DNA from 4 places in the Staphylococcus equorum genome. Region 2 is predicted to be linked to each of the others. Evidence: riboswitches for the same ligand, from Rfam matches in the RefSeq annotation. Region 2 holds a riboswitch; each other region holds the start of a gene.
The links. A riboswitch is a leader RNA that binds a small molecule or an ion and turns the genes downstream of it on or off. The one in region 2 is predicted to bind S-adenosylmethionine.
Positions count from the first base shown of each region.

Region 1 (3,506 bases), 1.1 Mb from region 2:
GGTTATATTTCAATATTACAAAGAGAAGCTGTATCTGTAACGTTTTGTTATCTAAGTGTAATATAATTGAACGAAATTTATGGTATATTATTTGTGGCGAAAAAATAACACATAAAAATTAATTGCTTGAAGTACATAAGATAATTTAATTAACGAAAATATAATTTTACTTAAAAAGATTTAAATGGAGGATTTTTTAATTATGAAGAAGACAATTTTAGCATCATCATTAGCAGTAGCATTAGGTGTAACAGGATACGCAGCAACAGCAGACAACAATCAAGCTCACGCTTCAGAAGAAAGCATCGACAAAGCGCATTTAGCTGAATTAGCACAAAGTAATGCTGCAGAATTAAATGAAAAACCATTACACGCTGGTGCATACAACTATGATTTCGTATTAGGCGGTTATGAATATACATTCACTTCAGACGGTCAATCATGGTCATGGGAATATGATGTAGCAGGTGCTCAAACTGCATCTTCTAACGTTTCTACAAACACAACTCAAGACGTTAGCACACAAGCAACTACTAATACTAACGAAAAATCAGCAAGCGAAGTAAGTACGCAACAACAATCAAATAATGTTGACGTAAAACCAGTTGCAGCTCCTAAAGCTTCAACTACTACAAAAGTTGAAACTACACAAACAAGTGCAACTACTAAAACTTACGAAACTGCAAAATCTTCAGCTGCTTCAACTGGTGGATCAGTTAAAGCTCAATTCTTAGCTGCTGGTGGTACAGAAGCTATGTGGAATACTATCGTATTACCTGAATCAAGTGGTAATCCAAATGCTGTTAACCAATTAGGTTACAGAGGTTTAGGACAAACTAAAGAAGCTTGGGGTACTGGTTCAGTAGCTACACAAACAAAAGGTATGATTAACTATGCTGAACAACGTTATGGTTCAATTGATGAAGCACTTTCATTCCGTTCTCAAAATAACTGGTGGTAGGTTTCAAAGCATTAAATCATAAAATTTATTGATATAGATTAGAGAGTGACTCACAAGAGTCACTCTCTTTTTTATACTTTGCAGTTTATTGACAAGCGTGAATATTCTGATAAAATTAAAGCTAATTAAATAAATGAAAACTTATCCAGAGAAGTTGAGGGATTTGGCCCTATGAGACTTCAGCAGCAGACTTATGTCGTAAGTACTGTGCTACTTCCAACAAGTGACATGACTTGATAGATAGGTGACATGTGAAAACTATATGCCACTTCATTGGGTATATAGTTTTTTTATATAGGAGGACTTTTTAATGTCAATTTCAGATAGATTAGCACAAATTCCTGATAGTTACTTTGGTAAAACAATGGGGCAAAAGGTTGAACATGGGCCTTTACCATTAATCAATATGGCAGTCGGTATCCCTGATGGCGAAACGCCAAAAGGTATTATTAATTGTTTCGCTGATGCGATACGTCTTCCTGAGAATCAGAAGTATGTAGCATTTCATGGTAAAGATAGCTTGAAACAAGCAATTGTAGATTTTTATGAAAGGCAGTACCAAGTAGAATTAGATATAGAAGATGAAGTTTGTATTTTATATGGAACGAAGAATGGTTTAGTAGCGCTTCCAACATGTATCGTTAATCCTGGAGAAAATGTATTGCTACCGGATCCTGGTTATACAGACTATTTGGCAGGGGTGATGTTGGCTGATGCACAACCTGAGCGATTGGTACTTAAACCACCATATTATTTACCTGAATGGGATAAAGTAGATAAAAAAGTGCTAGCTAATACACGTCTAGTTTATTTAACTTATCCTAATAATCCAACTGGCTCAGTGGCTACAAAGGCTGTATTTGATGAAGCTGTTGCAAAATTTAAAAATACGAAAACTAAAATTGTTCATGATTTTGCATATAGTGCATTTGGTTTTGATGGTAAGAATCCCAGTATGTTGCAATCTGAAGGTGCGAAAGATTTGGGAGTAGAAATTTTTTCCTTATCTAAAGGTTACAACATGTCAGGATTTAGAGTGGGATTTGCAGTAGGGAATAAAGATATAATACAAGCCTTAAAGAAATACCAATCACATACACACGCTGGTATGTTTGGTGCGTTACAAGATGCAGCTACTTATGCATTGAATCATTATGATGATTTTTTAGAAGAACAAAATGAAACTTTTAAAAAACGTAGAAATCAATTTGAAGCAAAACTTAATGAAGTGGATATACCATTTGAACCGATGAAAGGTGGCATTTTCTTGTGGTTGAAAACACCGCCCGAATACGATGGTGAAACGTTTGTTGACTATTTATTACAAGAGCAATCTATTCTTGTTGCACCTGGCATACCTTTTGGTGAACATGGGCGTAACTATGTACGTATTTCATTGGCACTTGATGATCAAGCATTGTTGGAAGCAGCAGAACGTATTCAATCGCTTAAATATCTTTATCAATAATAAAATAGGAGTGAATTTAGATGACAAAAATCAAACTTTTTGGCGTGCGTGAAGAAGATATTCCCTACATAGAAGCATGGGCAACAAAATACAAAGTAGAGGTTGATTTAGATAAAGATTTACTTACTTTAGACACAGTAGATCGAGTAGAAGGATTTGATGGTTTATCTTTATCACAGCAAATTCCATTAGATGAAACAGTATATAAAAAATTACATGATTTTGGCATTAAACAAATTGCACAACGTAGTGCAGGTTTTGATAGTTATGATTTGGATTTAGCTCAAAAATATAACTTGATTATTTCAAATGTACCTTCGTATTCGCCACATTCAATTGCAGAGTATACAGTTTCTCAAGCACTTAATTTAATTCGTAATTATAATGATATTCAACAAAAAACAGCAACTTATGATTTCAGATGGCAACCAGCGATATTATCACGTTCTATCAGAGATTTAAAAGTCGCTGTAATCGGTACGGGACGCATTGGTTCTATTGTAGGAAAAATTTTTGCTCGAGGGTTTGACGCGGAAGTTGTGGCATATGATATTGAACCGAATGAACAATGCCAAACATATTTAACTTATAAAGATAGTGTGACTGAAGTTGTAAAAGATGCAGACATTGTCACTGTACATATTCCAGGTAGTAAAGAAAATGACTATTTATTTGACGAAGATTTATTCAAAGCATTTAAGAAGGGCGCTGTGTTTATCAACTGTGCGCGTGGTTCTATTGTAAAGACAAGTGCACTTATAGAAGCTTTGGATAATGGAACGTTAAAAGGTGCAGCGCTTGATACTTATGAGGGTGAGAAAGGATTGATTCCTAGTGATCAAAGAGGCACTGAACTTAAAGATGATATTTTAACTCAATTAATTGAACGACAAGATGTTATACTGTCTCCTCATATTGCATTTTATACAGATGCAGCAGTTGAAAATTTAATTGTGGATGCACTAAATGCAACATTAGAAGTATTGAACACTGGTGATACAGCCCTCCGTGTTAATACATTATAAAGGGTTTTTAACTCAGTATTAAAATTAATATAAACAATAAAAAAAAGTGGGC
Region 1 covers NZ_CP118982.1:411,541-415,046, forward strand. Annotated here, with positions in the region: gene PYW44_RS01855 (aggregation-promoting factor C-terminal-like domain-containing protein) at 203-961, shown strand; SAM riboswitch class I at 1,100-1,208, shown strand; gene PYW44_RS01860 (aminotransferase class I/II-fold pyridoxal phosphate-dependent enzyme) at 1,272-2,429, shown strand; gene PYW44_RS01865 (D-lactate dehydrogenase) at 2,450-3,454, shown strand.
Region 1: it holds a riboswitch for S-adenosylmethionine, as region 2 does, so the genes downstream of both, PYW44_RS01860 (aminotransferase class I/II-fold pyridoxal phosphate-dependent enzyme) here and PYW44_RS09595 (methionine ABC transporter ATP-binding protein) in region 2, are expected to answer to the same signal.

Region 2 (3,506 bases):
CACCTTTATCTAATAATTTATTCGGTGTTGTATAATCATTAATCGTTTTGATTTTTAGCTTATAACCTTTATCTTCTAACAATGGTTCTGCTTTTTCTAATATTTCTGCGTGCGGTGCTGGCGAAGCTCCGACTGTAATTGTCTTATCTTTTTCATCTCCGCCACCGCCACATGCTGCTAATAAAAGTGCTAAAGCAACTACAGAAACTAAACTTAATATTTTTTTCATATAATAAAGTCCCCTTTTAAAATTTATCGTTTATCTATTTTATTTGTAGACCAGTCACCAATAAATTGAATGATAAATACAATAATCAGTATTAAAACTGTTGATACAAATATGACGTCATTTTGATTTCGTGTGAAGCCAGTTAAATACGCTAAGTTACCTAAACCACCTGCACCAATTACACCAGCAACCGCTGTTGATCCAACTAAAGCAATTGCAGTCACTGTAATACCGGATATTAAAGCTGGCATTGCTTCTGGTAAAAGGACTTTTTTCACTACTGTCCATGTATTTGCGCCCATTGACCAAGCCGCTTCGATTACGCCTTTGTCGATTTCTTTAAATGCGATCTCTACTAATCTTGCATAGAACGGTGCAGCACTAATAATCAATGCTGGTAAAGCTCCAGTTGGTCCACTAATTGTTCCTAATATTAAACTTGTGAATGGAATCAACAAGAGTATGAGAATAATGAAAGGTATCGCTCTGAATAAGTTTACGATAAATGAAACTACACTATAAAAGACTCTTGCCACTGGTGATTTACTTTTAGCTGATAAGAAGAGTAATACACCTAAAATCAGTCCTAAAACAAAAGCAAACGCTGTTGCTATTACAGTCATATAAATTGTTTCATATGTTGCTAACCAAACTTCGTCCCAACTAATATTTGGCATAGTAACCATCTCACGGAGTATGTCACCAAACGAATTACCCATGCTTTAACACCTCCACTGAAACGTGTTGCGCTTCTAAATCATTTTTGAACTTTTCGAATTTTTCTGAATTTACTGTTGGTAAATGCACTACTAAAAAGCCGATTGAACCGTCTTTCGTATGTTTAATATTAGCTTCCAATATATTTACATCAATATTATGCGTCTTAGTTATGTATGATACTAACGGCTCCGTAGTATTGCTTCCTGTAAAATTCAAGCGAACTACATAATCATTTTCATTTAATGTTATTAAATCTGTGATAGATTCATCAAAATCATCGTCTAAATCATCTTTCACAAAGCGTTTTGTTACTTCATGTTGTGGGTTTTCAAAGACAGTTGTAACCTTGCCTTGTTCAATTACACGGCCATTTTCCATAACAGCGACTTCATCACAGATACGTCGAATGACATGCATTTCGTGTGTAATGATTACGATTGTTAAATTTCGTTCTTCTTTAATCTTTAATAATAATTCTAGAATTTCATCTGTCGTTTGAGGATCTAAAGCACTTGTTGCTTCATCGCAAAGCAATACAGTAGGTTCATTAGCTAATGCACGCGCGATACCGACACGTTGCTTTTGACCGCCTGATAATTCCGATGGATATGCATTTTCTCTTCCTTTTAGTCCTACCAATTCCACTAGTTCTAAAGCACGTTGCTTCGCTTCACGGCGCGAAACACCAGCAATTTCTAGCGGAAATGTAATATTATTTAATACATTTCGTGACCACAGTAAATTAAAATGTTGAAAAATCATGCTCACTTTTTGACGTTTTTTTCTTAAATCTGATTTAGATAAATCACCAATCTTATCTCCATCAATAATTACGTCACCTGAAGTAGGTTGCTCGAGATTGTTCAAGAGTCTTACTAAAGTACTTTTCCCCGCTCCTGAAAAACCAACTACTCCAAAGATTGAGCCTGATTGAATGTTTAAATCAACATGATCTACAGCTAGTACGTCGTGTTTTTTTGTCTTGTACCTTTTGACTATTTGATTTAATTCAATCATCACACTTGCCTCCTTGTATTACACTATCAATTAAAAAATGCTTCCTCTATTATTCAGTGAAGAAAAGAGAAAGCATTAATCGCTTCTCTCATCTCCCAAAGTTAATCGTAACTTCATGTGAATTGGCACCATTTCTGATTCAGACGGTTGCCGGGCTTCAAAGGGCACATCCCTCCACCACTCTTGATAAGAGTATCATTTATTTAATTATTTTTAATCCTATCATCGCACTCATGTTTCGTCAATAACTATTTTAAATTTTCTAACAAATAAGGAACAGATTGAAATGCGTAAATTCTTTTCTGCTCTTTACCTTTAGACATCAACATGAGCACAGGTACAGATTGTATTTCTTGCGCTTGGCTAAAATCAGGATGAAAATTCAAATCTATTTTTGTAATTGGTAGTTTCAAAATTTCATTTGCTATATCTAACATGCGTTCTGAAACTTTACAAGTTCCACACGTTGGTGTATAACCAAATATTAAATATTTTTCTTTTTCTTCATGTTCGTGCACATCTGCACGGTGTTCACTTGTTACATTCATGTTAATAAACTTACCCTTTCAGCTATATAATCTAATTTTGCTTTAGCTACTTTTTCTGCGTCTTTTACAGAAAAACCATGTTTTCGCAGTACTTTGGATAAATATGGTTTAGGGCATCTAGCAACCTCACAATATTGTCTATCTATGCGTATATGTTTACTTTCACTGAGATATCGTTTGAACCATTTCCGTATCTTTTCACCTTCTTTATCTGAATCAACAAGAATATACACTTGTTTATCATATAAAGTTTCAACCATTTCATCGATTTTATCAATGCCCATAGTACCGTTTGTACATATGATATCAATTGGCTGATCAATAACTTGCTTTACCCGCTTCTTGTCTGACTTGCCTTCGACAATGATAACTTGGTTTAGTATCGTCATGACATCCACCCTCTAAATGTTGATAGTTGTTCAATCTACTTAGTTCTTCACAATACTTAGCGACTATAAACATAATTTACATATTCCTAATCTTATCTTATTATTGAAAATAATTTTTGTCATTTAAAGACATCTAATTAAATATTCATTATCTTATATAAGAACTGTTTTTTAGTACTATTAAGCTATGATTTACTATAGCTCACTTTATGCATCTTTTAACTTGACTAAAAACCACATAAAATAGATTATTCTCATTAAAAAAACCCCAAGATAATCTATATCATGGAGTTCATACTTTGTTTTTATTCACCAATCATTTCTGAGTATTGCTCAGCTGATAGTAATTCATCTAATTGACTTTCATCACTTAATTCAACTTTTACCATCCATGCTTTATCGTATGGTGATTCATTTACGAATTCTGGGCTGTCTTCTAATTCTTCGTTAGACTCGACAACTTTCCCAGTAACAGGTGCGTATAGTTCTGAAACTGTTTTTACTGATTCAACACTACCAAAAGTTTCACCTTCGTTAATCTCATCGTCGACTTCTGGTAATTCAACGAATACGATATCTCCTAATTCACCTTGAGCATATTCA
Region 2 covers NZ_CP118982.1:1,999,071-2,002,576, forward strand. Annotated here, with positions in the region: gene PYW44_RS09585 (MetQ/NlpA family ABC transporter substrate-binding protein) at 1-229, opposite strand, end outside; gene PYW44_RS09590 (methionine ABC transporter permease) at 253-948, opposite strand; gene PYW44_RS09595 (methionine ABC transporter ATP-binding protein) at 941-1,966, opposite strand; SAM riboswitch class I at 2,052-2,159, opposite strand; gene PYW44_RS09600 (thioredoxin family protein) at 2,215-2,514, opposite strand; gene PYW44_RS09605 (toprim domain-containing protein) at 2,511-2,903, opposite strand; gene gcvH (glycine cleavage system protein GcvH) at 3,209-3,506, opposite strand, start outside.

Region 3 (3,506 bases), 1.3 Mb from region 2:
AACAAGCGGTTCCTGGTTTACAAAAAGAATTAGAACCTAAACCAGATTGTGGGGAAACTTCATATATTGGTTATGGCAGATTAACAAATTATAAAATGTTGGTGACGGGTGGAGATTCTGCCATTGGAAGAGCAGCAGCTATAGCGTATGCAAAAGAAGGCGCAGATGTAGCGATAAATTATCTTCCTGAAGAACAAGCAGACGCCGAAGAAGTACAAAAAGTGATTGAAGCAGCAGGTAGAAAAGCTGTTTTAATACCAGGAGATCTCCGAAATGAACAATTTAACTATGATTTAGTAGAGCAAGCTTATAATGCACTAGGCGGTTTAGACAATGTAACCCTTGTAGCAGGACATCAACAATACAGAGATGATTTAAAAAGTTTTGATACAGCTTCATTTACTCAAACATTTGAAACGAACGTTTATCCTATATTTTGGACAGTTCAAAAAGCACTAGATTATTTACAACCGGGTGCTACAATTACGACGACTTCATCAGTGCAAGGATATAATCCAAATCCAATTTTACATGATTATGCAGCCTCAAAAGCAGCAATCATTTCATTAACTAAAAGTTTATCTGAAGAATTAGGTGCTAAAGGTATTCGTGTGAATTGTGTAGCACCTGGGCCGTTTTGGTCTCCTTTACAAATATCTGGTGGCCAGCCACAATCTAAAATACCTACATTTGGTCAAAAAGAAGTATTAGGTAGAGCAGGACAACCTGTTGAACTTTCAGGAGTGTATGTACATTTAGCTGCCGAAGAATCGAGTTATACGACTGGGCAAGTTTATGGTGTAACAGGCGGAACTCAGTTAGACTAATGATATCAAAAGTTAGAAATCTCTATGAGATTATCTAGCTTTTATTTTTTGAAAGGTATGATAATACAATATGAAACAATTTAAAGCAGATACACTCTCTAAAAAACAAAATTATAAATTACTGAGTGGGAGTATTATTCCAAGACCGATTGCATTTGTTACTTCTCAAGACAAGTCAGGTCATTTAAATGCAGCGCCATTCAGTTTCTTTAATATAGTGAATAGCGCACCGCCAATGATTATGATTTCTACTGTACGCTCAGAAGGTAAACGAAAAGACACGTCAGTCAATATTGAAGAAACCGAAGAATTTGTCGTTCATATTACTGATGAAACCATAGTTGAAGAAGTTAATAAAACGGCAGCACCAATAGAACGTACAAGTAATGAGCTAGAAAGAACAAATTTAACATGTATTGAATCAGAACTTATTTCTGTGCCAGGGATACAACAAGCAAAAATCCGTATGGAATGTAAATTAAACAGAATTATTCCATTAGGGGATCCACAAGAAGGTTCTGATTTAATTATTGGTGAAGTCGTTATGTTCCATATCGATGATGATGTATACTTTGAAGACAGTAAAATTGATGCCCAAGCGTTAACAGCTATTTCTCGCTTAGCTAGCAATGACTATGCATCTTTAGGAGAAACATTTACGATTGTGCGACCTACTGAATAAGGGTGTTACACTTGTTGAAAATATCGTATGGTTGCAAAGTAATGTTGACAAACGTGCTTTAACGTATTAAGCTAAATCAGTATTTCACGAATTACAGTTAAAATATACTGTAATAAAACAATTTAATAACTTATCTAGAGAAGTGGAGGGACTGGCCCGTCGATGCTTCGGCAACATGATGATGCGTGTGCCAATTCCAGTAGCATAGATGTATGCTAGAAGATAAGAACGAAGACACAACGTTTACTCTTTTCTTCAATAGAAAAGAGTTTTTTTATTTTCAAAAAGAAACACAAAGAAATAGCGGGGAATAAATTTCACGCTTTTACCCTTATAGAAAGTTGGTTTTGTATGGAGAAGACAAAGAAAGGTAATGCTTGGGCATTGATTCCATTGCTCGTATTTGTAGGTTTATTTTTAGGTGTAGGTATTGGTACAGGAGATTTTTCAACAATGCCTTTAAATGTAGCTATTTTAGTAGCATCTATTGTAGCTTTGATTTTAAATAGAAAAGAAACGTTTCATAAAAAAGTGGAAGTCTTCACAAAAGGCGCGGGTCATTCAAATATTATTTTAATGATGCTCATCTTTATACTGGCTGGTGCCTTCTCTCAAACTACTGAAGACATGGGCGGCGTACAATCTACAGTTAATTTAGGACTGTCACTTATTCCAGAGAATTTAATTATCGTAGGCTTATTTATTATTTGTATGTTTGTTTCGCTTTCAATGGGTACATCTGTAGGTACAGTAGCAGCTATAGCGCCTGTTGGATTTGGATTGAGTCAAGCAACAGACGTCTCAGCAGCTATTACAATGGCTACAGTTGTAGGTGGTGCAATGTTTGGCGATAATCTATCAATGATTTCAGATACAACAATCGCTGCCGTACGTACTCAAAAGACAAAAATGAGTGATAAATTTAAAGTGAATATTAAAATTGTGTTGCCAGGTGCTATATTTACGATTATAGCTTTGTGGTTTTTAACAAATGGAGCACAAATTGATGCAAGTAAAAGTTATGATTATAATATTATCAAAGTCTTACCTTATTTAATGGTACTAATATTAGCATTAATTGGTATTAATGTAATTATTGTACTTATCGGTGGTATCGCATTATCAGCAATAATCGGCCTTATAGATGGATCATTTGGTTGGACAGGCTTATTAGAGTCCATTTCAAAAGGTATTATTGGTATGGAAGATATTGCGATGATTGCCTTACTTATCGGAGGCCTCGTAGCGCTTATTCAACATAACGGCGGTATCACATGGTTACTTCACTTTGTTCGTAATAGAGTGAAATCGAAACGTGGCGCAGAATTAGGTATAGCTGGGTTAGTCAGTGCAGCGGATATTTCAACAGCGAATAATACGATATCGATACTGATGTCTGGCCCATTAGCAAAAGAAATTTCAGAAGAATATGATATAGATCCAAGAAAATCGGCAAGTATTTTGGATATGTTTGCGAGTTGTTTCCAAGGTCTCTTACCTTATAGCCCGCAGTTAATTGCAGCAGCAGGCGTGGCGTCTATATCGCCATTTGAGTTATTACCCTACTCTATTTATCCAATGATTTTGGGCGTTTGTGGTTTGATTGCAATCTTCTTTAACTTACCAAGATTAAATAAGAAATAAGGCGTTAAAAGGGAAGGCGAATCAGTGCAGTGTTTGTATCTGATGAACCTCCCTTTTTATTATGCTTTGATATACAGTAAGTTTATAAAAAGTACTTAAATACATGTTTTTGCGAAAGTGACGTTTAAAATTTTGACGTTTACTGACTATTGACGATAAAATATAGAAGTTGAACGTTTTAAAGTAAAGACTAGAACATTTTATGATTCATAGGATTATTGTTTAGAAGTCTTGTAGAATAGGTTAGAATAGAATTAAGAGTGAAAGTAGGTGAACAATCGTGGGTAAATATAATGTTGAAAATGAATACGTTGAGATACGACTTGAACGACTATTTAAAGTTGAACCAGAAT
Region 3 covers NZ_CP118982.1:702,949-706,454, forward strand. Annotated here, with positions in the region: gene PYW44_RS03155 (SDR family oxidoreductase) at 1-827, shown strand, start outside; gene PYW44_RS03160 (flavin reductase family protein) at 898-1,509, shown strand; SAM riboswitch class I at 1,637-1,738, shown strand; gene PYW44_RS03165 (Na+/H+ antiporter NhaC family protein) at 1,861-3,153, shown strand; gene PYW44_RS03170 (SRPBCC family protein) at 3,434-3,506, shown strand, end outside.
Region 3: it holds a riboswitch for S-adenosylmethionine, as region 2 does, so the genes downstream of both, PYW44_RS03165 (Na+/H+ antiporter NhaC family protein) here and PYW44_RS09595 (methionine ABC transporter ATP-binding protein) in region 2, are expected to answer to the same signal.

Region 4 (3,506 bases), 910 kb from region 2:
GCATAAATAATATCAAACAAATGACTGCTACGATGATTGCCACGATTAAACCAATTTCTATTGGCCCTAATGAATTCATAACAAAAACGCTCCTTTATGTGTTCAGTAACTTAATTATAATAGATAATAGCTCATCATTCGATAGAAAAGTCCATAAAATTAAATTTTAGTTTATTATACTTCTACAGAATCTTTTAATAAGTTTACTTTATCTAATTTTTCCCATGGCAATAAGATATCTGTACGGCCAAAGTGACCATAGGCAGCTGTTTGTTTATAGATTGGGTGTTTTAAATCTAACATTTTAATAATGCCAGCAGGTCTTAAGTCAAAATGCTTACGTACCGCTTCCACTAATTCATTTTCACTGACACTACTTGTTCCAAATGTATCAATAGAAATTGAAACTGGTTCAGCAACCCCAATTGCGTATGCTAATTGTACTTCACATTTGTCTGCTAATTTAGCCGCTACAATATTTTTAGCTACATAACGTGCAGCATAGGCAGCAGAACGGTCAACTTTTGTTGGGTCCTTACCACTGAAACAACCGCCGCCATGACGTGCATAACCACCATATGTGTCTACAATAATTTTACGACCAGTAAGTCCAGCATCTCCTTGAGGACCACCAATCACAAAACGACCAGTAGGATTAATATAAAATTTAGTGTCTTCATCTAATAGATTTTCAGGCACTGTTGGATAAATGACGTGCGCTTTAATGTCATCTTGTATTTGTTGCAATTCAGTATCTTCTGCATGTTGCGTAGAAACAACGATAGTGTCTATACGTTGTGGTTTATCCTGTTCATCATATTCAACTGTTACTTGTACTTTCCCATCTGGGCGTAAATATTTTAATATTTCATCTTTACGCACATCAGATAATTTCTTAGCGAGTTGATGTGATAAGAAGATTGGTAAAGGCATATACGTATCCGTTTCATTCGTAGCATAACCAAACATTAAGCCTTGGTCGCCAGCACCAGTTGCTTCAATTTCTTCTTCAGAAACATCATTACGATACTCTAATGCTGTGTCAACACCTTGCGCGATGTCAGGAGATTGCTCATCAATTGCTGTTAATACGGCCATAGTTTGACTGTCATACCCATATTTTGCACGTGTGTAACCAATCTCTTTAATTGTTTCCCTTACTACTTTTGGAATATCAACATAAGTTGTTGTAGATATTTCACCTGAAATTAACGCCATACCAGTAGTTACCGTAGTTTCACAAGCTACCCTTGCATTAGGATCGTCTTTTAATATCTCATCTAATATTGCATCAGATACTTGATCCGCTATTTTATCTGGGTGCCCTTCTGTTACAGATTCTGAAGTAAATAATCTTCTATTGTATGTCATAATTTGCTCCTTTAGTTTTAAATTACGAAAATTCTCTCTCTGTTGAGCTCATTAAAAAGGGCCTTCATCACTATATTAAATAGAGAGAAGGCCCTTATACGTCCATTCGCTCTTATCGTTCAGACGATATATGTCTGCAAACGGTTTGGCACCTTTCTTCGTATTAAGAAGAGGTTGCTGGGCTTCATTGGGTCCATGTCCCTCCGCCACTCAGGATAAGAGAATCCGTTAAGTCCTATAGTACCTAATCTATGATATATTGTCAATTTAACAATTATTATTATTTATTTAAATTTCCTTTTAATATGATGTGGACTAATAATACATATGTGTTATACTCTTTAATTGTAAAGGCTTACATTAACTAAATAGCGTTGGAGGGATTAGTATGGCGGTAGATACATACACATACACAAGCAAGATTGAAAGTATATTGGACAAACCATCATCATTATTTCAATTATCTACAACACAGTTGTATAACAAAATTTTAAATAATGATGAAGGCGCATTGACTGAACTTGGAGCAATTAACGCTAAAACAGGTAAATACACAGGTCGTTCTCCAAAAGATAAGTTTATTGTAAATGAACCATCTTATAGAGATGACATCGATTGGGGTAACATAAATCAACCTATCGAAGAAGAAACTTTCTTAAATTTGTATGATAAAGTTTTAGCCCATTTAAACAAAAAAGATGAACTTTATGTATTTAAGGGTTATGCAGGTAGTGATGAAGATTCACAATTAGAACTCACAGTGATTAATGAATTAGCTTGGCATAATTTATTCGCACAAAATATGTTCATTCGCCCAAGTACTAGAGAAGAAGCTAGCGAAATCAAATCTGATTTCACTATTGTTTCAGCACCTTCTTTTAAAGCAGTTCCTGAAGTTGACGGCACAAACTCCGAAACATTTATAATTACCTCTTTCAAACATAAAGTAATATTGATTGGTGGCACTGAATATGCTGGAGAAATGAAAAAAGGCATATTCTCAGTAATGAACTACTTACTCCCTAAAGATAAAATCATGAGCATGCACTGTTCAGCTAATGTTGGCGATAAAGGTGATGTTGCTTTGTTCTTCGGATTATCCGGTACAGGTAAAACAACACTTTCTGCTGACCCAACACGTAAACTGATTGGTGATGATGAGCATGGTTGGAATGAAAACGGCATTTTCAATATTGAAGGCGGCTGTTATGCTAAAGCAATTAACCTTTCATATAAAAAGGAACCACAAATTTACGACGCAATTAAATATGGTACTATTTTAGAAAACGTAGTTGTCGATGAAGATGGTGATGTAGACTTCGATGATAACTATTACACTGAAAATACAAGAGCCGCTTATCCAATTGATCATATCGATAATATCGTGACACCCTCTAAAGCAGCACATCCGAATACAATTATTTTCTTAACTGCTGATGCTTTTGGTGTATTACCACCTATTTCTAAATTATCTAAAGATCAAGCAATGTACCATTTCCTAAGCGGCTTCACAGCTAAATTAGCTGGTACAGAACGTGGTGTTACAGAGCCAGAACCATCATTCTCAACTTGTTTCGGTTCACCATTCTTACCTCTCAACGCAAAAGTATATGCAGACCTATTAGGAGATTTAATTGATGAACATGACGTAGACGTTTATCTAGTTAACACGGGTTGGACTGGTGGCCAATATGGGCTCGGACGTCGTATCAGCCTTAACTATACAAGACAAATGGTAAACCAAGCTATTACTGGACAATTAAGTGAAATAGAATATATTAAAGATGATATGTTCGGATTAGATATCCCATTAGAAATTGAAGGTGTACCTCAGACATTATTAAACCCTATTAATGCTTGGAGTAAGCCAGAAGCATATAGAGAGCAAGCTCAAGATTTAATTAATCGTTTTAAACATAATTTTGAAAAATTCGGTACAGAAGTAGAAGATTTAGCTAACAATGGCGGTTTCAAATAAGTTAAATAAATAAAAAAAGCATGAACTACGAAAGAATTTGTAGTTCATGCTTTTTATTGTTCATTATAATTTTGTTTAATATGCTGGGCTTCAACATCTGTCATCCATTGTTTGATGGTCGACAATGTAGATTTTAATGCAAACGGCCTAGGAATAT
Region 4 covers NZ_CP118982.1:1,089,731-1,093,236, reverse strand. Annotated here, with positions in the region: gene PYW44_RS05370 (nuclease-related domain-containing protein) at 1-79, opposite strand, end outside; gene metK (methionine adenosyltransferase) at 175-1,371, opposite strand; SAM riboswitch class I at 1,481-1,593, opposite strand; gene pckA (phosphoenolpyruvate carboxykinase (ATP)) at 1,760-3,349, shown strand; gene PYW44_RS05355 (alpha/beta hydrolase family protein) at 3,403-3,506, opposite strand, start outside.
Region 4: it holds a riboswitch for S-adenosylmethionine, as region 2 does, so the genes downstream of both, metK (methionine adenosyltransferase) here and PYW44_RS09595 (methionine ABC transporter ATP-binding protein) in region 2, are expected to answer to the same signal.